DNA from 2 places in the Kribbella sp. NPDC051770 genome. Region 2 is predicted to be linked to the other one. Evidence: riboswitches for the same ligand, from Rfam matches in the RefSeq annotation. Region 2 holds a riboswitch; the other holds the start of a gene.
What was found. A riboswitch is a leader RNA that binds a small molecule or an ion and turns the genes downstream of it on or off. The one in region 2 is predicted to bind cyclic di-AMP.
Positions count from the first base shown of each region.

Region 1: it holds a riboswitch for cyclic di-AMP, as region 2 does, so the genes downstream of both, AB0M01_RS19530 (hypothetical protein) here and AB0M01_RS11205 (C40 family peptidase) in region 2, are expected to answer to the same signal.

Region 1 is NZ_JBFAYT010000005.1:386,291-396,166, forward strand. Features, by position in the region: gene AB0M01_RS19510 (oligosaccharide flippase family protein) at 1-1,580, shown strand, start outside; gene AB0M01_RS19515 (hypothetical protein) at 1,577-2,881, shown strand; gene AB0M01_RS19520 (hypothetical protein) at 2,912-4,018, opposite strand; gene AB0M01_RS19525 (class I SAM-dependent methyltransferase) at 4,159-4,884, shown strand; gene AB0M01_RS19530 (hypothetical protein) at 4,946-6,628, opposite strand; cyclic di-AMP (ydaO/yuaA leader) riboswitch at 6,743-6,902, opposite strand; gene AB0M01_RS19535 (glycosyltransferase) at 7,125-7,742, opposite strand; gene pssD (PssD/Cps14F family polysaccharide biosynthesis glycosyltransferase) at 7,739-8,236, opposite strand; gene cysN (sulfate adenylyltransferase subunit CysN) at 8,233-9,477, opposite strand; gene cysD (sulfate adenylyltransferase subunit CysD) at 9,485-9,876, opposite strand, start outside.
Region 2 is NZ_JBFAYT010000002.1:950,518-960,393, forward strand. Features, by position in the region: gene AB0M01_RS11195 (right-handed parallel beta-helix repeat-containing protein) at 1-1,322, shown strand, start outside; gene AB0M01_RS11200 (pyridoxal-phosphate dependent enzyme) at 1,331-2,299, shown strand; cyclic di-AMP (ydaO/yuaA leader) riboswitch at 2,537-2,729, shown strand; gene AB0M01_RS11205 (C40 family peptidase) at 2,729-3,583, shown strand; gene AB0M01_RS11210 (response regulator transcription factor) at 3,709-4,365, opposite strand; gene AB0M01_RS11215 (histidine kinase) at 4,362-5,564, opposite strand; gene AB0M01_RS11220 (ABC transporter ATP-binding protein) at 5,708-6,595, shown strand; gene AB0M01_RS11225 (ABC transporter permease) at 6,622-7,437, shown strand; gene AB0M01_RS11230 (DUF3073 domain-containing protein) at 7,655-7,846, shown strand; gene purM (phosphoribosylformylglycinamidine cyclo-ligase) at 8,062-9,132, opposite strand; gene purF (amidophosphoribosyltransferase) at 9,246-9,876, opposite strand, start outside.

The sequences.
Region 1 (9,876 bases), on a different contig from region 2:
CCGGTGCGCATCCCGCCAGCCTGAACAAGATCGCCCGCGGCGGCTCCGCCAACCTGGTGGGAGCCGCCGGCGGCGCGGTGCTGACGCTGCTGCTCACCTGGGTGGTGACCCGCGGAACGGAAGCCGGCGTGGCCGGCAGCCTGTTCGCGCTCACCGCGGTGTTCCTGATCGTCGCGGCGATCGCCGAGCTCGGCTCGGACGTGTCGCTGTCGAAGTTCCTGCCGCACTTCCTGGTCGAGGACCGGCTCGCCGACGCCCGGACGACGGTGCGGATGGCCGCGCTGGTCTCGTTCGCCGGCGGCAGTCTGGTCGCCGTCGTGCTGCTCGTCCTCCGCGCGCAGGTCGCCGACGCCGTCCTCGGTGACGGCAGCGGTACGCCGGGCTCGCAGGCGGTCGCCGTACTGGCGGTCTGTGTACCGCTCGCGGCGGTGACCAACACGGTCCTGTCCGCGACCCGCGGGCTGACCACGATCCGCCCGACGGTGCTGGTCGACAAGATCGGCCGCGCGCTGCTCCAGGTCGGTTTCGTGGTCGTCGCGGTCGCGGCCGGCGCGGGACTCGGCGGTCTCACGCTCGCCTGGGCGTTGCCGTACGTCGTGGCGACGATCGTCGCGATCGCCTGGTACCTGGTCATCGAGCGCCGCCTGACCGCGCGGACCGGCCCCGGCCTGCCGCCGTCGGCCCGCCGCGACCTCTGGCGCGAGTACGCGGTCTACACCTGGCCGCGGGTGATCTCCCGGATCAGCCAGAGCATCCTGCAGCGCGCCGACATCGTGCTCGTCGCCGCGCTCCGCTCCCCCGCCGAGGCCGCCGTCTACACGGTCGCCACCCGGCTGTTCGTGATCGGCCAGCTCGGCACGCAGGCGATCCAGCAGGTCGCCGCGCCGCACACCAGCGCGCTGCTCTCCTCCGGCGACGACCGGGCCACCAAACGCGTCTTCCAGACCGTCACCGCGTGGACGATGTCGCTCACCTGGCCGTTCTTCCTCGCCTGCCTGGCGCTGGCGCCGTTCCTGCTGCACGTCTTCGGCGGTACGGCGTACCGGGCCGGGGACGACGTGGTGATCGTGCTCGCGCTGGCCGCGCTGCTCGCGGCCGCGGGCGGGCCGGTCGACCTGATTCTGCTGATGGCCGGGCGGAGCGGGCTCAGCCTGGTCAACGCACTGGTTGCCCTCGGCGTCAACCTGGCGCTGAACCTGCTGCTGATCCCGCGGATCGGCATGGTCGGCGCGGCGATCGCGTGGGCGGCCGCGATCGTGGTCCGGAACGTGCTCGGGATGATCCAGGTCTCGGCCAACCTGCACTGGCTGCCGTTCAGCCGCCTCTCGGTGACGGTCGGCGGCTTGGCGATCGCCTTCTTCGCCGTCCCGCCGACGATCTTGAAGTTGGTCACGGACCCCTCCGACGGGGTGCTGATGGCCGTGCTGGCGGTGGGGGCCGCCGGCTACCTGGCCGCGCTGTGGAAGCTGCGCGACCACCTTGCCCTGACGGCGTTCACCGCGATGCTGCGCCGTCGCAACCCTCAGCCGGCCGGTCAGCACCCGGCCGCGGAAGAAACGAAGCCGGTGCCGATGTCATGACCCTCCGCCCTCGCCGCCTCACCCTCTCCATCGCCCTTCTTCTGAGTGTCGCCGCCGGACTCAGCGCGTGTGCCAAGGCTGTGCCGCTCGCCGAGCCCTCGGCGGCGGGGCCCAGCAACACCGGCGGGCTGGTGCTGTCCAGCGGCTTCTCCGACGCGGGACAGCTCGGGCGCTCGGCGCCCACCGGCATCCGCACCAGCTTCGGTCCGGTGGTGGACCGCAACGGCGCGAACCTGGTCGGCGTCATCGGCCTGGCCGCCGGTGAGCAGCACTCGCTGGCGCTCATGCAGGACGGCCGCGTGCTGGCCTGGGGAGCCAACGAGGACGCCCAGCTCGGCAACGGCACCCGCGCCGCCTCGCTCGTCCCCGTCCCGGTCCGCGCCCCCGACGGCGCCCCGGGCACGCTCACCGGCGTCGTCGACATCGCCGCCGACTCCAACACCTCCGTTGCCCTGCGCAAGGACGGCACCGTCGTCGTCTGGGGCCGCGCGAACTCCGGCCAGCGCGGCAACGCCGACACCACCGCGAACCCGACCACCCCGAGCGTCGTCCTGAACCCGACCGCCACCGGCCCGCTGACCGGCGTCCGGGCGATCTCGGCCGACGGCGGCAGCGAGCTCGCGCTCACCGACCGCGGCACGGTGCTCGGCTGGGGCAACAACGAGTACGGCCAGCTCGGCTCGTCGGCGCCGGTGGTCGCCAAGCTCCCGGTCCCGGTCACCGGGCGTGGGAAGGCGCCGCTGACCGGCGTACGGGCGATCGCGATCGGCGGCCAGCACTCGGTCGCGCTGCTCGGCGACGGGCGTGTCGTGACCTGGGGCCGCAACGACGTCCACCAGCTCGGCGACGGCACCGGGACGAACCGGAACATCCCCGCGGAGGTCCTGGTCGCCCCCGGCAAGCCGCTGACCGGAGCGACCGAGATCTCGTCGGCCGAGAAGCACACGCTGGCGCTGCTCAAGGACGGCTCGGTGGTCGGCTGGGGGCACAACAACGGCGGTCAGCTCGGCAACGGCACGGTCAAGGTCCAGCCGTTCGCGACGCCGGTGCACGGCAGCCGCAGCGAGCCGAAACTCCTTGCTGTGCAGCACATCATGGCCGGTGAGAGCTACAGCGTCGCCGTCCTGCAGAACGGCGAGATCCTCACCTGGGGCGCGAACGGGCGCGGCCAGCTCGCCACCGGTGACCGGCTCGACCGCAGCAAGCCGGGGCCCGTCACGGTCGAGAACGGCGTACCGGAGCCGAGCTGGGTGACCGCCGTCGGTGTCGGCCGCCGGCACGTGCTGATCGCGCTGCGCTGACAGCGCGGAGCAGGCCTGCGGGACCGCCGGCTACGGGATCGGCGGCGGTTTGCGCTGCGGTGACTTGAGCGCCGTACGAAGGGCGTTGACGGACTGGCTGCCGGGTTTGAGCTCGGTGGCCCCGATGTCCTTGAAGTCGGTCTCGTTCCAGTAGACCAGCGCCTTCACCTGCGGGAACGCCGTCAGCTGCCCGGGCATCGTGCTGAACACCGCGCTGCGCTTCACCTCACCGAGGTTGTCGCTGACCCCCCACTCCGCCAGCATGATCGGCTTGCCCGGATGCTTGCTCGTGGCCCACGTGTAGAAGCCCGGCCAGGTCGGGTAGGCCTTCTGGGTGCGGTTCACGGCCTGGCTGATCCCGCCGGAGAACTCCGGGTCCGGGCCGAACAGGTACGGGTCCTCGGCGATCCAGTCGACCACGTCGTCGCCGGGGTACAGCTGCTCGAACCACGGCTGCACCCCCCAGTACGGCGAACCGCGGTACGTCATCACCAGGATCGCGTTGGTCGCGCCCTTCGCCTTCAACCGCAGGGCCACGCGGCGGTACATCGCCGCGTAGTCCTTGGCCGTGAACCCCGATCCCGCGGCCGGCCTGACCTCCTCCTCCGGCTCGTGGTGGATGGTCAGGAAGAACTTCTCCGGGAACGTCGTCGTCAGGTACTCCGCCTGCGCGTCGATCGCCTTGTCCACCTCGGGATCCCCGGCCGCGACCTCCGCCCAGGTGCGACCCATCTCGGGCTTCCAGTTGAGCAGCAGCAGCCGCTTCCTGCCCGGCTCCCGGGCCCGCTTGATCATGTCCGCGGTCGGGAACAGCTTCGGGCTGGAGTTGTAGTAGTGCGCGATGTCCACCGGCCGGCCCAGGACGTTCTCGAACGCCGGCAGCGCCTCGTCCCAGGACTCGTCGCCCAGCGGGTTGGCCGCCGCACCGAACCAGACGCCGCAGGAGGGCACCAGCAGCGCCGACACAGTGCATCTTGGCGTGGCCTGCGGGGACGGCGCAGGCGCCGTCCGCTGGCCAGACGGCTGGTCCTCTCCGCGGACCAGTGCGCAGCTCACCAGCGCGACGGCCGCGACCAGGGCACAGCCCCCGGCGCCGACCAGCCAACGCGTCCAGCCCTTGCGGGGTTGCGAACTCATCACCCGATGCTACTGCCGGTGACAACCGTTGCCGGGTTGATTTCCCCAGATCGTTGTCAGCGGCCGACCGGGTCGTTATGGTGAATCACCAGCCTGTGGGGGGCTTTGGGTACTGCTGTGTATGGGTGGGGGAAATCCGCATGACACGTGCGCTGGGCCTGGGTGCCCATCGGAGCAACAAAGGTGACCGCGGGGTCGAGAAGCGACTCACCGCGCTCGCCGGACTGACCGAGCTGACCGGCCAACGCCTGCTGGACGTCGGCTGCGGCGACGGGACGTACACCCGCCGCCTGGCCGCCGGGTTCGACGAGGTCACCGCGGTCGACGTCGAGCCCGAGCGGCTGGCCGTCTTCCGGTCCGAGGTCGAGGGCACCGAACTGGCGGCCAAGCTGACGATCCGGCAGATGCCGGGCGAGAAGCTGGACCTGCCGGACGAGGCGTTCGACGTGGTGACCACGATCGAGGTGCTCGAGCACGTCGCCGACCTGGACCTGACGCTGGGCGAGATCCACCGCGTGCTGGCGCCCGGCGGCCGGTTCCTGATCACGTCGCCGAACCGGTGGTTCCCGTTCGAGACCCACGGGTTCTTCGTGGCCGGCAAGCGGCGGCCGCCGCAGTACGGGCCGTTCCTGCCCTGGATCGTGCCGCTGCACAAGCGGCTCGCCGACGCCCGCTCGTTCACCGTCCGCGGCCTGTCGAAGCAGATCGAGGCCAAGGGCTTCCGGCTGACCGGCGTGGACTACATCATGCCGCCGTTCGACCGGTCCGGCCTGGGCGGCAAGATCCGCCCGGTCACCGACGCGATCGAGCGGTCCCGGCTGGAGTTCTTCGGGATGGCGCTGATCCTGGTGCTCGAGAAGGTCTGACGGCAACGGCGAAGGCCCCCGCCCACGGTGTGTGGACGGGGGCCTTCGTACGGCGTACTGCCTACTTGACCTGGCGGGCCAGCAGCCCGCTGTTCAGCACCTCACGCGCCGCGGCCTTGGTGGTCGCGGACGAGTCGAGCCGGGTCGTGCCGACGGTGTGGAAGGTGGCCTCGTTCCAGTAGACCAGCGCCTTCACCTGCGGCATCTTCTTCAGGCCGTCCTGCACCGTGCGCAGCACGTCGGCCTTGTTCATCCCGAGCATGGTCTGCTCGTCGATGCCCCACTCGCCGAGCATGATCGGCTTGCCCGGGTGCTTGGTCGTCGCCCAGGTGTAGAAGCCCGGCCAGCTCGGGTTGGTGTAGGTGTCCTTGCGGTTGACACCGGTGGTGAACGGGCCCCACCAGTTCGCGTCGTCACCGAAGATGTACGGGTCCTCCGCGATCCAGTCGACCACGTCGTCACCGGGGTAGAGGTCGTTGAACCAGGGCTGCGAGCCCCAGTGCGGTGTCCCCATGTAGTTCATCACGTAGACGGCGTTGGTGACGCCGTTGGCCTTCAGCCGCTGGACGACGTGGCGGTACATCGCCGCGTAGTCCTTGGCCGTGTAGCCCGAGCCGGCGGCCGGCTTGACCTCTTCCTCCGGCTCGTGGTGGATGCCGAGGAAGAACTTCTCCGGGAAGGTCGTCTTCAGGTACTGCGCCTCGGCGTCGATGGCCTTGTCGACCTCCGGGTCGCCGGCAGCGACCTGGGCCCAGGTGCGGCCCATCTCGGGCTTCCAGTTCAGCAGCAGGATCCGCTTCTTACCGGGTTCGCGGGCCCGCTTGATCATCTCAGCCGTCGGGAACAGCTTCGGGCTCGAGTTGTAGTAGTGCGCGATGTCCAGCGTCCGGCCGATCGTCGACTCGAACGCGGTCAGCGCCTCGTCCCAGCTCTCCGAGCCCAGCGGGTTGGCCGCCGCGCCGAAGAACGCACCGCAGGACGGCACCAGCTTGTCCGAGATCGAGCAGCCCGGGTTGCCGGTGGACGGCGGCGCGGTCGGCTGGGTCGGCGTCGTCGTCGGCTTGGTCGGCGTCTGCGTCGGAGTCGTGGTCGGCCTCGTCGGAGTCGTCGTCGGCTTGGTCGGCGCCGTGGTCGGCTTGGTCGGCCCGGTGGTGGGCGGAGCCGTCGGCTTGGTCGGCGGCACCGACGGCTGCGGACCGCTGCCGTCGCCCTTGACGTAGCTGATCTCCAGCTTCGTCTGGGTGGCGCCGGACTCGCGGGAACCGAAGACCGAACCGCCGCGACCGGCCAGCTGGGTGAGCGCCAGGTTCAGCGCGCCGTCCTTCTGGACTCCGGCCGAGACGTCGATCCGCAGCTCCTTCGACTTGCCGTCGTCGGCCGCGGAGGCGATCGCCGTACCGGCGCGCAGACCGGTGGAGGCGGAGACCGCCTCGGTCCACCGCGCCGGGCCGGTGGAGACCTGGATCTTGCTCGGGTTGCTCGCGGTCAGCCTGGTCAGGACCAGGGTGGCCTTGCGGGCGTACCCCTCGGCAGCGGCCGGTACGGCGTACCGGACGAAGCTGGTGGACTCGTTCTGCTTGACGACGAGCCGGGTGGACCAGCCGTGCCGCTGGGTGGGGGACTTCGTGGACACGTAGGCGTCCGCAGTCGCCGTGAGCGACACCGGGGCGGGTGCGGGCTCGTCGGCGTTCAGAGCTGCGAAGCCGATCCCCGCGGTGGTCAGCACCAGGGCGCTCGCTGCCACGATCGGGATCAGGGTCCGCCGGCCTGCTTTGGCGGCCGGTTCGTTCAGTACGTCGGAGGGAACGGCAGACCGATGTCGGCCATGCCTACGGGAATGGTTGTCCCGCATGGGGGGCTGTCCTTCCTGCACGCCTGTGAGGTTAGCTGTCGGGCTCGGGTCGGAAGTGTTACCCGGCCGCTGCTGCGGCTTCGCCCCAAGGAGCACCGGGGGCTGGTGCTCCGCGGAACCTGTGGTTCCCCCACTTCCGCCCTCTGTCGCTGGGTGGTAGGTAGATCGCCGGCCCGGAGGGCGGAACTCGGCGTTGCGCGCCGGCGACGGTGGTCGAGCCTCGCACGTCCCCAGGCCGGGCCAGGCGCGGGTGAGCTTACGCAGGTCCCGGCGAGGACCTCAAGATGTCCGAGAGCGCTCTTAACATGACCGAGCGTAGCCAGTTCACGGAACGTAAGATCACGGACAGATAACAACCGAAATCGTCACCGACCGTGTTCGAAACCTGTTATCCGGACGCTCCACCCGGCATTCGGTTTCGCTCTCGCGGGCGGAACATGACATTCTTTACATGCTTTGAAACGCTTGTTTTCAAGGCGTGTTCCCGGCCCAGGGCGTCGATGATCTGACCCGTGGTGGTCACGGCCGCGCTCAGCTGCAGGCTGTCACGATGGTTTTCCTCGGCCGACACGGTGTGCGCCTCCGGGTCCGCCAGGACGCCCGTGAGGGCGGTCAGGAAGGCGTTGCGGTCCTCGCACAGCGTGACCAGGCCGAGGGCGCCCATCCGGCGCGAGAACTGCTGCTGGTGCTGGTCGACGTGCTCGTTCAGCAGCGGGTCCCGCGGGACCACGATCGGCTTGCGGCCCTGCTTGCGGACCTCGAACATGGTCGCCGGGCCGCCGTGCGAGACGACGGCCGTGGCCTGGCGCATCAGCGCCTGCAGTTCGTCGTACGCGACGATGCCGAGGCCCTTGGCCCGGCGCGGGGCCGGGGTGGAGCCGTGCTGGACGAGCGCTGTGCGGCCCTCGTGGCCGGGGAGCTCCAGGAAGTCGTCCACCCAGCCGACCAGACGGCCGAAGTGGTGGTGGTCGGTGCCGAGGATGACCAGGACGTCGTACGTGTTCACAGCAGCCTCCCGACGACGGCGGACCCGGAGTACAGCGCCTGCTGCTCGTCCCACTGGACGAGCATCCGGCTGGTGAACGGCCGGCAGAGCCGCGCGGTGAGCGTCGGGTGGTCGATCCGGTCGAACACCTCGATGTAGACGGTCGGGATCCGGGCCAGCTTGCCGAGCACGAAGAACGGCAGCGCCACGCCGGCGCCGGTGGTGACGATCACGTCCGGCCGCTCCCGGCGCAGGACGGCGACCGCCAGGCCGAAGTTGCGGAGCAGGTTCTTCACGTTCCGCGTGGTCGGGTGGTAGGCGTACACCGCCCGCTGGCCGGCCAGCAGCGACTTGCCGTCCTCGGTCGGGAACGTCACCCAGCACACGTCCCGCTGGGACCACCACGGCCGCAACGTCATCAGCTGCGCCAGGTGGCCGCCGCTGGAACACACCATCAGGACCCGGATCGACGGCACCGCCGCGTCGGCGGCCGGCCGGGGCTCGACGCTCGTCATCTCGCCTCGTTGACCATGCCGGCGCCCACGGTCCGGTTGGTCGCCTCGTCGATCAGGACGAACCCACCGGTCGAGCGGTTGCGCTTGTACTCGTCGCACAGCAGCGGCTGGGTGGTCCGCAGGCGGACCCGGCCGATGTCGTTCAACCCGAGGTGGTCGGCACCCAGATCGCGGTGCAGCGAGTTCACGTCGAGGCGGTACTGCAGGTCCTTCACCATCGCCCGGGCGGTCCGGGTGGTGTGCTTGATCGCGAACTTCTGGCCCGGCCGCAGCGGCGCGTCGTCCATCCAGCAGACCATCGCGTCGACGTCCTGGGTGACCGTTGGGGCGTTGTTGACCCGGCAGATCATGTCGCCGCGGGAGATGTCGATCTCGTCGGTCAGCCGCAGCGTCACCGACATCGGCGCGAACGCCTCCTCGACCTCGCCGTCGGCGGTCTCGATCGAGCGGATCGTCGAGGTGAACCCCGACGGCAGCACCATCACCTCGTCCCCGGCCCGCAGCACTCCCCCGGCCACCTGGCCGGCGTACCCGCGGTAGTCGCGGTGGCTGTCGGAGTGCGGGCGGATCACGTACTGGACCGGGAACCGGACGTCGATCAGGTTCCGGTCGCTGGCCACGTGCACGTTCTCCAGGTGGTGCAGCAGGCTCGGTCCGTCGTACCAGGGCATCGCGGCCGAGCGGGTGACGATGTTGTCGCCGAGCAGCGCGGACACCGGGACGACGGTGAGGTCCCCGATGTCGAGCTTGGTCGCGAACTCGGTGAACTCGGCCCGGATCTGCTCGAAGACGCTCTCGGAGTAGTCGACCAGGTCCATCTTGTTCACGCACAGCATCAGGTGCGGGACGTGCAGCAGGGTGGACAGGAACGCGTGCCGGCGGCTCTGCTCGAGCAGGCCCTTGCGGGCGTCGACCAGGATCAGCGCCAGGTCGGCCGTCGACGCGCCGGTCACCATGTTGCGGGTGTACTGGATGTGACCGGGGGTGTCGGCGACGATGAACTTGCGCCGTGGCGTCGCGAAGTACCGGTACGCGACGTCGATCGTGATGCCCTGCTCGCGCTCGGCCCGCAGGCCGTCGGTGAGCAGCGCCAGGTTCACGTAGTCGTCACCGCGGTCGCGGCTGGCCCGCTCGACCGACTCGATCTGGTCGGTGAAGACCGACTTCGTGTCGTACAGCAGCCGGCCGATCAGGGTGCTCTTGCCGTCGTCGACCGATCCCGCGGTCGCCAGTCTGAGGATGTCCACGTCAGAAGTACCCTTCCCGCTTGCGATCTTCCATCGCGGCCTCACTGAACTTGTCGTCGCCCCGGGTGGCGCCACGCTCGGTGATCCGGGTCCCGGCCACCTCGTCGATCACCTTCTCGACGGTGTCGGCCGCCGACCGTACGGCGGCCGTCAGCGAGGCGTCGCCGACGGTGCGGTAGCGGACAGTCTCGGTGAACACCGGCTCGGTTGCCTTGGGCAAGCAGTACTGGTTGACCGCGAACAGCATCCCGTTGCGCTCGAACACCTCGCGCTCGTGCGCGTAGTAGATCGAGGGCAGCTCCAGCCGCTCCTGGGCGATGTACTGCCAGATGTCGAGCTCGGTCCAGTTCGACAGCGGGAAGACCCGGATGCTCTCGCCCAGGTGGATCCGGC
Region 2 (9,876 bases):
GCTCGCTCGGTGGCGCAGTGCTCGACCTGACCGACTCGAGCGTTCACGACAACACCGGTACGGGCGTGGCACTGTCGCTGGGCACAGTGCACATCACCGGTACGACGATCAGCGGCAACACCGGCCGCGGCGTCGGTCTGACCGACGGCGCGCTGACCGTGACCGGCTCGACGATCAGCGACAACGGTGGCGACGGCGTACGGACGACTGGGCAGGGGTCCGGTCTGTTCACGTTGACCGACACGACTGTGGACAACAACGGCGGGACCGGCGTGATCTGCTCGGCCTGCGGCGACCTGACCGTCACCGGCTCGACCATCACCGGCAACCACCCGGCGGGGACGAGCCAGGGCGGCGGCGTACAGGTGCTGTTCGACCAGGACGCTCCGGCTGACCAGCCGGTCGTCACGGTGACCGAGACGACGATCTCCGGTAACACCCGGAGCGGCGCGGGCGGTGGCCTCAGTACCGGCATCATCGAGAACAGCGGCGGGCCTCCCCCGGCGCAGATCCACGTGATCCGCTCGACGATCAACGGCAACACCGCATCAGGTGTGGCGGACAGCCAGGGCGGCGGCATCTCCGCGCTGACCGGCGAGGTGCGGGTCGACAACTCGACTGTCACCGGCAACAGCGCGGACGCAGCAGGCGGTGGCATCTACACGCTGGACCACGACGTGCACCTGCGGCACGCGACGGTGTCCGGCAACACCGCTGGTGGAGTCGGCGACAACGTAGCGACCAACGCTGGGCTGCACACGTTCGGCTCGATCCTGGCCGGTGGCCCTGGCGGTAGCGACTGCGCTGTCGAGCTGGCGACTACTTCTACTGGCTACAACTTCGACAGCGACGGCAGCTGCTCGCTGAGCGGCCCGTCGGACCAGACCGGCAGCCCGCAACTGGCAGCACTCGCCAGCAACGGCGGCCCGACCCAGACCATGCTGCCGCTGGCTGCATCCCTGGCGAACGGACTGGTCCCGGCAGCGGCGTGCACTGTACTTACTACGGACCAGCGCGGAGTCGCGCGGCCACAGGGCACCAACTGCGAGGCCGGAGCCGTTGAGGTCGCCGAAGCCCCACCAGCTCCCAGCTGCACCCACACCGGCACGAACGGCAGCGACCTGCTGATCGGCACGCCCGGCAACGACGTCCTGTGCGGCCTGAAGGGCGACGACCTGCTGCTCGGCGGCGGCGGCAAGGACATCCTCTACGGCGGCAAGGGCAAGGACGTGCTGATCGGCGGTCCCGGCAAGGACGTCCTGAACGGCGGACCGGGCAAGGACTTCTGCCTGGGGATCGGAGACACCCTGATCTCCTGTTGAATAAGGGCATGCTGACCTACGACGACGTACGGGCCGCCGCTGAGCGGATCGCCGGAGCGGCCCACCGGACGCCGGTGCTGACGTCGCGGACGCTGAACGAGCGGGTCGGCGCCGAGGTGTTCCTGAAGGCGGAGAACTTCCAGCGGATCGGGGCGTTCAAGTTCCGGGGCGCGTTCAACGCGGTCAGCCGGCTGACCGCGGAGGAACGGGCGCGCGGCGTCGCGGCGTACTCGTCGGGGAACCACGCCCAGGCGGTCGCGCTGGCGGCGGCGCTGGCCGGGACGCGCGCGGTGATCCTGATGCCGGCCGACGCGCCGCCGACGAAGGTCGCGGCCACCCGCGGGTATGGCGCTGAGGTGGTCACCTACGACCGCTACACCGAGGACCGAGCGGCGCTGGCCACGAAGCTGTCGGAGGACCGCGGGCTGACGCTGATCCCGCCGTACGACCACTACGACGTGATGGCCGGGCAGGGCACGGTGGCGCTGGAGCTGATCGAGGAGGTCGGGCCGCTCGGTGCGCTGCTCGTCCCGGTCGGCGGCGGCGGGCTGATGGCCGGCTGCGCGACCGCGGCGACCGTCGCCTCCCCCGGGATCCGGATGATCGGCGTCGAGCCGGCCGCGGGCGACGACCACGCCCGGTCGCTGGCCGCCGGGCAGCGGGTCGAGATCGAGGTGCCGCGGACGATCGCCGACGGCCAGGCGATCTCGACGCCTGGCGAGCTCACCTTCGCGGTCAACCAGCGGCGGGTGGAGGCGTTCGCGCTGGTCTCCGACGACGAGATCCGGGCCGCGATGGCGTTCGCGTTCGAGCGGCTGAAGATCGTTCTCGAGCCGAGCGGGGCGAGCGCGCTGGCGGCGCTGCTGGCCGGCCGGGTCGCTGACCTGCCGGAGCGCGTCGGAGTGGTGCTTTCAGGCGGGAACGTGGGCCTGGAGAGGTTCCTGGAACTGCTCAGCGAAGGGCAGCCTGAGTACTGACTGTGCCGGTTGTCACAGACAGCAACCTCTGATTGTGACCCAGGTCACAGAAATCGGCTGTGCGGGCGCCTGAACGCCGCTCAGACACGCTCAGGACACCTGGTGTTCAGCAGCGGTCGCTGACCCGTCAGAGAGCCACTGAGGGCCTTTTGGGAGGGTCTCTGTGGATTGGAGGGTTTGCGTCGTGACCGTTCTGTTATACAGTCGTCGGCGGTTCGACAAATTAGCCGAACTGCATGTGTGTCAACGCCGAGTCCTGCCAGGCACACATGTTCCCCTCGAACAACCATGGCAGGAGTGGGGGACCCAGGATGTTGGGGTCCGGCTGTGAGTGGCCGGGTCCCTGGGGTGAAGTCCGCGGGAGCGGACCGGGCGATCGACTTCCAGCCCGAACCCGACAGCTAACTCCGCAGGCGTCGGGAGACAACCATGCCCGTCACTGCCCGACGGACAGCGCTTCTGCGCGCCGTCACCACGAGCGAGTCCAGTACCCGGCCGACCGGACGGACGCTGGCCAAGCACCGCAAGACCAGCAAGTCCTCGGCTCCCCGCACCCCGCGAGCCGCGGCCGCCGTCCTCTCGGTCGGCCTGGCCGTCTCCGGCGGAGCGGCGCTCACCATCGCCGCCCCGGCCGACACCGCTCACGCAGGCACCTCGAAGACCACCTCGGCCGCGTGGGCCCGGGGCAACAAGGCGATCAGCACCAAGCCGCTGCTGCGCTACGCCGACGCCGGTTCCGCCGTCCGCTACGTGCAGCGCTCGCTCGACGTCCCGGCCGGCGGCTGGTACGGCTCGGCGACCCGCACCGCGGTGGCCAACTTCCAGCGCCGCGTGGGCCTGCCCCGCACCGGCACCATGACCGTGAACACCTGGCGCTCGCTGTTCTACGCCGCCAGCCACGGTCTGCTGCACGGCGGCTCCGGCAAGGCGACGACCTTCCAGGCCAAGGTGCTGAAGGAGGCCGCGAAGCTCAAGGGCACGCCGTACCGCTACGGCGGCACCACGACCAAGGGCTTCGACTGCTCCGGCTACACCGGCTACGTCTACAAGAAGGCCGGCAAGAAGCTGCCCCGCACCTCGCGTCAGCAGTACGCCGCGACCAAGCACATCAGCCGCAAGGCAGCCAAGCCGGGCGACCTGGTGTTCTTCAAGAGCGGTGGCGGCGGCGTGTACCACGTCGGCATCTACGCCGGCGCGAACACCCTGTGGCACGCCTCGAAGCCGGGCAAGCCGGTCGCGAAGGCGAAGATCTGGAGCTCGAACGTGGCCTTCGGCCGCAAGTGATGCTCCGGACCGGGGCTGACCCGGTCCAGACCGTCAGCGAGACCGGATCCCCCCTCCGGTCGCTGACCTGAAACCGGCTGTGCGTCGCCGCCCCACCCCTCCGGCGGCGCACGGCCGGTTTCCTTTTACTCGTCCAGGAGTCCCGCGTCGTGGGCCAGGATCGCGACCTGGACCCGGTTGGTGGCTTCGAGCTTCACCAGCACCCGCGAGACGTGCGCCTTCACGGTCGCCTCGCTCATGAACAGCGTCTTGCCGATGTCGGCGTTCGACAGTCCCTTCGCGACCGCGGCGAGCACCTCGCGCTCCCGGTCGGTGAGTGCGGTGAGCCGCGCCCGCGCCTCGCGCTGGCGATCGGTCCGCGGGTCCGCCGCGAAGTGCCCGATCAGCCGACGGGTCACCGCCGGCGACAGCATCGCCTCACCGGCCGCGACCACCCGGACGGCCTGGACCAGCTCACGCGGCGGCGTGTCCTTCAGCAGGAACCCGCTCGCCCCCGCCTGCAGCGCGCGGAACACGTAGTCGTCCAGGTCGAACGTGGTCAGTACGACGACCTTCGGCGGATCCGGCAGCGCCTGGATCTCGCGGGTCGCGGCCAGTCCGTCCAGCCGTGGCATCCGGATGTCCATCAGGACGACGTCCGGCTTGTGCTCGCGGACCATCGCGGCCGCGTCGGCACCGTCCTCGGCCTCGGCGACCACCTCGAGGTCCTCGTCGGACTCCAGGATCATCTTCAGCCCGGCCCGGACCAGCGCCTCGTCGTCCACGATCAGCAGCCGTGTCATGCCTCTCCTTCTCTCCCGTCCGACCAGGGCAGCCAGGCCTCGACCTGCCAGCCGCCGTCCTGCGTGGGCCCGGTGGTCAACTGGCCGCCGGACAGGGTGACCCGCTCGCTCAGCCCGACCAGCCCGGCACCGGACCCCGGGAGAAGTGAACCAGCCGCGACCGGCCGGACGTTGCGGACCCGCACGGTGACCCCGTCACCTTCCTGCCCCCGGACCAGGACCTCGGTGGTCGCGCCGCGCGCGTGCTTGTGGACGTTGGTCAGCGACTCCTGGACGACCCGGTAGACCGTCCGCCCGACCAGCGGCGGTACGTCGTCCGGCAGATCGATCGAGCTGCGGACGTCGACGCCCGCAGCCCGCGAGTCGTCGACGAGCTTGGCCAGGTCGGACGCCTTCGGCACCGGCGCCAGGTCGGCGCCGTCCTCGCTGACGTCGGCCTTGAGTACGCCGAGCACCTCGCGCAGGTCCTCCATCGCCTGCCGCGCGGTCTGCCGGATCAGCCCGGCGGAGCTCTCCACCTTCTCCGGCCCGACCGCCGGGTTCACTTCCAGGCCGCCCGCGTGCAGCGCGATCAGCGACACCTTGTGCGCCAGGACGTCGTGCATCTCCTGGGCGATCCGGGCCCGCTCGCCGAGCTTGGCCTGCTCGGCGCGCAGCTCGCGTTCGGCCTCGGCCCGCTCGGCCCGGTCCCGCAGCGAGACCATCAGGTCCCGCCGGGCGCCGATGTAGGCACCGACGGCGACCCAGCTGCCGATCAGGAACGGCCCGGTGAAGAGCAGCACGTACGGCTCGGTGTTGTCCCCCCACGAGGTCCCGACGTACGCCGCGTAGCCGGCCACGCTGAGGACCGCGAGCCAGACGTCGCGGCGGCGGATCGCCAGCGTCAGCAGCGCCAGGCCCATCGGGACGAAGATCTGCGCGACGGCCATCGCCAGGATGCCGATCACCGTGACGGCGATCGGGTACCGGCGGCGCCACCACAGCACCAGCGAGGCGAAGATGCCGACGCCGAGCACGAACCAGCTCTTGGTCACCCATCCTTCGCGGCCGCCGGTGCTGGTCGCCTGGGCCAGGATCGTCAGCAGGCTGAAGCCGATGTACATCAGGTCGCGGAAGCGCGGGGCGTGCTTGACGAACCAGGCGTACCACCGGCGGACCCGGCGGTACGGCCGGCGCAGCCAGGCGTACGACCAATGCATTCCGTCAGCCTAGTCGCGCTGTGTCATGTCTTTCGTCCCCCTTGTGGGGGTCCTGGAGTCACAGTTGTGGCGACTTTCGTAGGGGGCCGGTCGAGACGGTCGGTCGATGTGGCGCGGGGGTCCGCGGCGGAAGAGTAGGGCCCATGATCACCGTCGAGAACCTGAGCAAGCGGTACGGCAGCACCACGGCTGTCAGCGATGTCTCCTTCACCGTCCAGCCCGGCAGCATCACCGGCTTCCTCGGGCCGAACGGTGCCGGCAAGTCCACCACGCTGCGGATGCTGACCGGCCTGACCCCGCCGAGCGCGGGCACCGCCACCATCGCCGGCCAGCGGTACGCCGACCTGCCGAACCCCGGCCGCGTCGTCGGCGTCATGCTCGACGCCGCCGCCCAGCACCCGGGCCGGACCGGCCGCGAGACGCTGGCGCTGAACGCGAGCGTGCTGGGCGTACCGAAGTCCCGGGCCGACGAGATGCTCGAGGCGGTCGGCCTGACCGGCGCCGCGAAGCGCCGCGTCGGCCAGTACTCGCTCGGCATGCGGCAGCGGCTCGGCATCGCCAGCGCGCTGCTCGGTGACCCGGCGGCGCTGATCCTGGACGAGCCGGCCAACGGTATGGACCCCGAGGGCATCCGCTGGATGCGTGGGCTGCTCCAGGACTTCGCCGCCCGCGGCGGCACCGTGATCCTGTCCAGCCACCTGCTGGGCGAGGTGCAGGCCACCGTCGACCGGCTGGTCGTCATCGGTGGCGGCCGGATCGTCGCCGACGGCTCGCTCGACGAACTGCTGGCCGGCAGCGGCACGCTGGTCCGCGGCCTGGACCCGATCGGACTGAACCAGGCCCTCACCGCGGCCGGGCTGAGCCTGGAGCCGCTGCAGGACGGCGCCCTGCGCGTCGACGCCACCGCCGAGCAGGTCGGCCGTGCGGCCGCCGCCGCGGGCCAGATCCTGATCGAGCTGCGCGAGAGCGACAGCGCCGGTCTCGAGGAGCTGTTCTTCCAGCTGACCACCCCGACCGCCGCCGCGGCCTGACCACGTCTTCCACAGGAGCTTCTGACATGACTGTCACCGAAATGACCACCCCGGCCCCGGCGGCCACCGGTAAGCACCGGGCCGAGGCGGTCTCCACCAGCCTGCCGCCCGCGCGCCGCCAGTCGTTCGCCAAGCTGACCGGCATCGAGCTGCGCAAGTCCGTGAACACCCGCAGCGGCCGGGTCCTGATCCTGGCCATCCTGGCCCTCGCCGTCGCGGCGCTGGTCTGGGAGCTCACCCACCTCGGCAACGGGCCGGCCCGCTTCGACGGGTTCCTCGGCGCCGCGTCGACCGGTGTGCTGCTGATCCTGCCGGTGATCGGCGTGATGGCGATGACGAGCGAGTGGACCCAGCGGACCGCGCTGACCACGTTCACGCTGTCGCCGCGCCGGATCCGGGTCCAGCTGGCCAAGTTCGTCTCCGCGGTGCTGCTGAGCGCCGTCGTCCTGACGGTCACGGCGGCGATGGCGCTGGCCGCGACCGCGATCGGCGGCGCGATCAGCGGCAACGGTACGACGTACGCCGGGATGGGTGGCGCGCTGGCCGGTGCCTACCTGAGCACCGCGCTGAACGTCGTGATGGGCGCCGCCTTCGGGGCCGTGATCGCGCAGACCGCGGCGGCCGTGCTGGTCTTCTTCGTCGCCCCGACCGCCTGGGCGCTGGCCGGGCCGGCGCTGTTCAAGGACAACGCGAACTGGCTGGACGTGTTCGGCGCCTTCGGCCGGATCGCGGAGCGTGACCTGCACGGGATGCTGCCCGAGACGCTCACCGCCGTCGCGGTCTGGGTCCTGCTGCCGACCGTGGTCGGACTGTGGTCAAGCTCACGTCGTGAGGTGAAGTAACCAGCGCGACTGAGCGCAAAAGACGCGGTGGGCCTGACCGGTTTGAGGGGACCGGGCAGGCCCACCGGACTGTCATCGGAGGTCTGGGAGCGTCCGAGCAGGGGGCGGTGCGTGTGTCGATCCCCGGCTCCGGGTAACCTAGAACCACGATTACTGACGACTGATCCGTGGACGCCACGCTGCGTACCCGGTTGACTTGTGCGAGGGGGTCGACGCTATGGGGCGCGGCCGTGCAAAGGCCAAGCAGACGAAGGTCGCTCGCGACCTGAAGTACCGCACCTGGGACACCGACCTGGACCAGCTCAAACGAGAGCTGGCCGGCGGGAACGAGGGCGGTACCGGTTCTGCGAACGGTGACTACGACGCAGACGCCGGCGATGACGCCGACGACTACCACCCCCGTCGGTAAAGCGACAGCAGCTCCGTTGACTGGTCCACGCGTCTGAGGCGCCTGGACCAGTCAGCTGTGCTCGACCGACGGAGTTCGTCCACACCAGCACCGCAGGTGATGTCGGCCTGCCGTTTTTCGGTGTGAGCTGTGCTTCTCGAGGTGGCGTTCACCGCACGGTGAACGCCACCTGAGCTGTTCCTGCACCGGGGGCGCTTCAACGACCCCCGACGGAATCAGTTCGCGTAGTCGCCTTGGAGCTCGACGCCGGTGCTGCCGGTGCTGACCTCGCCGCAGACCCAGGCGGGGATGTCACGCTCGGCCAGGACGGCGATCGCGCGGTCCGCGGCGGCCGGGTCCAGGACCGCGACCATGCCGACGCCCATGTTCAGCGTCTTCTCCAGCTCCAACTGCGGGACGTCGCCGAGCTGACCGACCAGGCCGAAGACCGGCGCCGGCGTCCAGGTCGAGCGGTCGATCCGGACCGCGAGCTCGTCCGGGATCACCCGGGCCAGGTTCGCCGCGAACCCGCCGCCAGTGATGTGCGACATCGCGTGCAGCGGGCGGTCGCCGTCGGCGTTCAGCGCCCGGATCAGCTCCAGGCAGTGCTTGGCGTAGACCCGGGTCGGCGTGATCAGAGTGTCACCGAGCGTGCCACCGAGTTCCGGCACCTCGCGGTCGAGGGCCCAGCCGGCCCGGTCGAAGAACACGTGCCGGACCAGGGAGTACCCGTTCGAGTGCAGCCCGGACGACGCCATCGCGACGACCACGTCACCGGCCTCGACCCGCTCGGCGCCGAGCAGCTCGTCGGCCTCGACGACGCCCGTGGAGGCGCCGGCCACGTCGTACTCGTCGGCCTTCAGCAGGCCCGGGTGCTCGGCGGTCTCGCCGCCGACCAGCGCCGTACCGGCCTCGACGCACGCCTCGGCGATGCCCTTCACGATCTGCGCGATCGTCTCCGGGACCACCTTGCCGGTGCAGATGTAGTCGGTCATGAACAGCGGCTCGGCACCGCAGACCACCAGGTCGTCGACGACCATGCCGACCAGGTCGAACCCGATCGTGTCGTGCCGGTCCAGCTTCTGCGCGATCGCGACCTTGGTCCCGACGCCGTCGGTCGACGTGGCCAGCAGCGGCCGCCGGTACGCCGTCAGCGCGGACGCGTCGAACAGCCCGGCGAACCCGCCGAGCCCCCCGACCACCTCGGGCCGGGTCGCCTTGGACACCCATTCCTTCATCAGCTCGACGGCCCGGTCCCCGGCCTCGATGTCGACCCCGGCGGCGGCGTAGCTCGCGCCCTGGCTCACGGTGTTCTCCTTCGTCGGCGGGACGGCGTCCCGGAAGTACGTCGTACGGCAGTCGCCAGCGCCCGGCCGGTCCTCGCGGGAGCGTCGGTCGGGTGCTGGGTCATCGGACTGCCTTACGGGCGGGACAGGGCGTCCGCGGCGCCGGCACCACCGGAAACGGTGGCCAGGCCGTCGGCGTCGGTGCTGACCGGGATCTCCAGCAGGTGCTTGCCGAGGTGCTCCGGCTTCGGCAGCTCGACCGGGTAGACCCCGTCGAAGCAGGCCCGGCAGAGCTTGTCCTTCGGCAGCGTGGTCGCCTCGACCAGCGTGTCCAGGTCGATGTAGCCGAGCGAGTCGGCGCCGAGCGAGCGGCAGATCTCCTCGGTGTTCAGCCCGTTGGCGATCAGCTCGGCCCGGCTGGCGAAGTCGATGCCGTAGAAGCACGGCCACTTCACCGGCGGCGCGGTGATCCGGACGTGGATCTCCTTGGCGCCCGCCTCGCGGAGCATCTTGATCACCGCGCGCTGGGTGTTGCCGCGGACGATGGTGTCGTCGACGACGACCAGCCGCTTGCCCTCGATCACCTCGCGCAGCGGGTTCAGCTTGAGCCGGATGCCGAGCTGGCGGATGGTCTGGCTGGGCTGGATGAAGGTCCGGCCGACGTAGGCGTTCTTGACCAGGCCGGCGCCGTACGGGATCCCGGACTCCTCGGCGTACCCGATCGCCCCCGGTACGCCGGACTCCGGCGTCGCGATCACCAGGTCG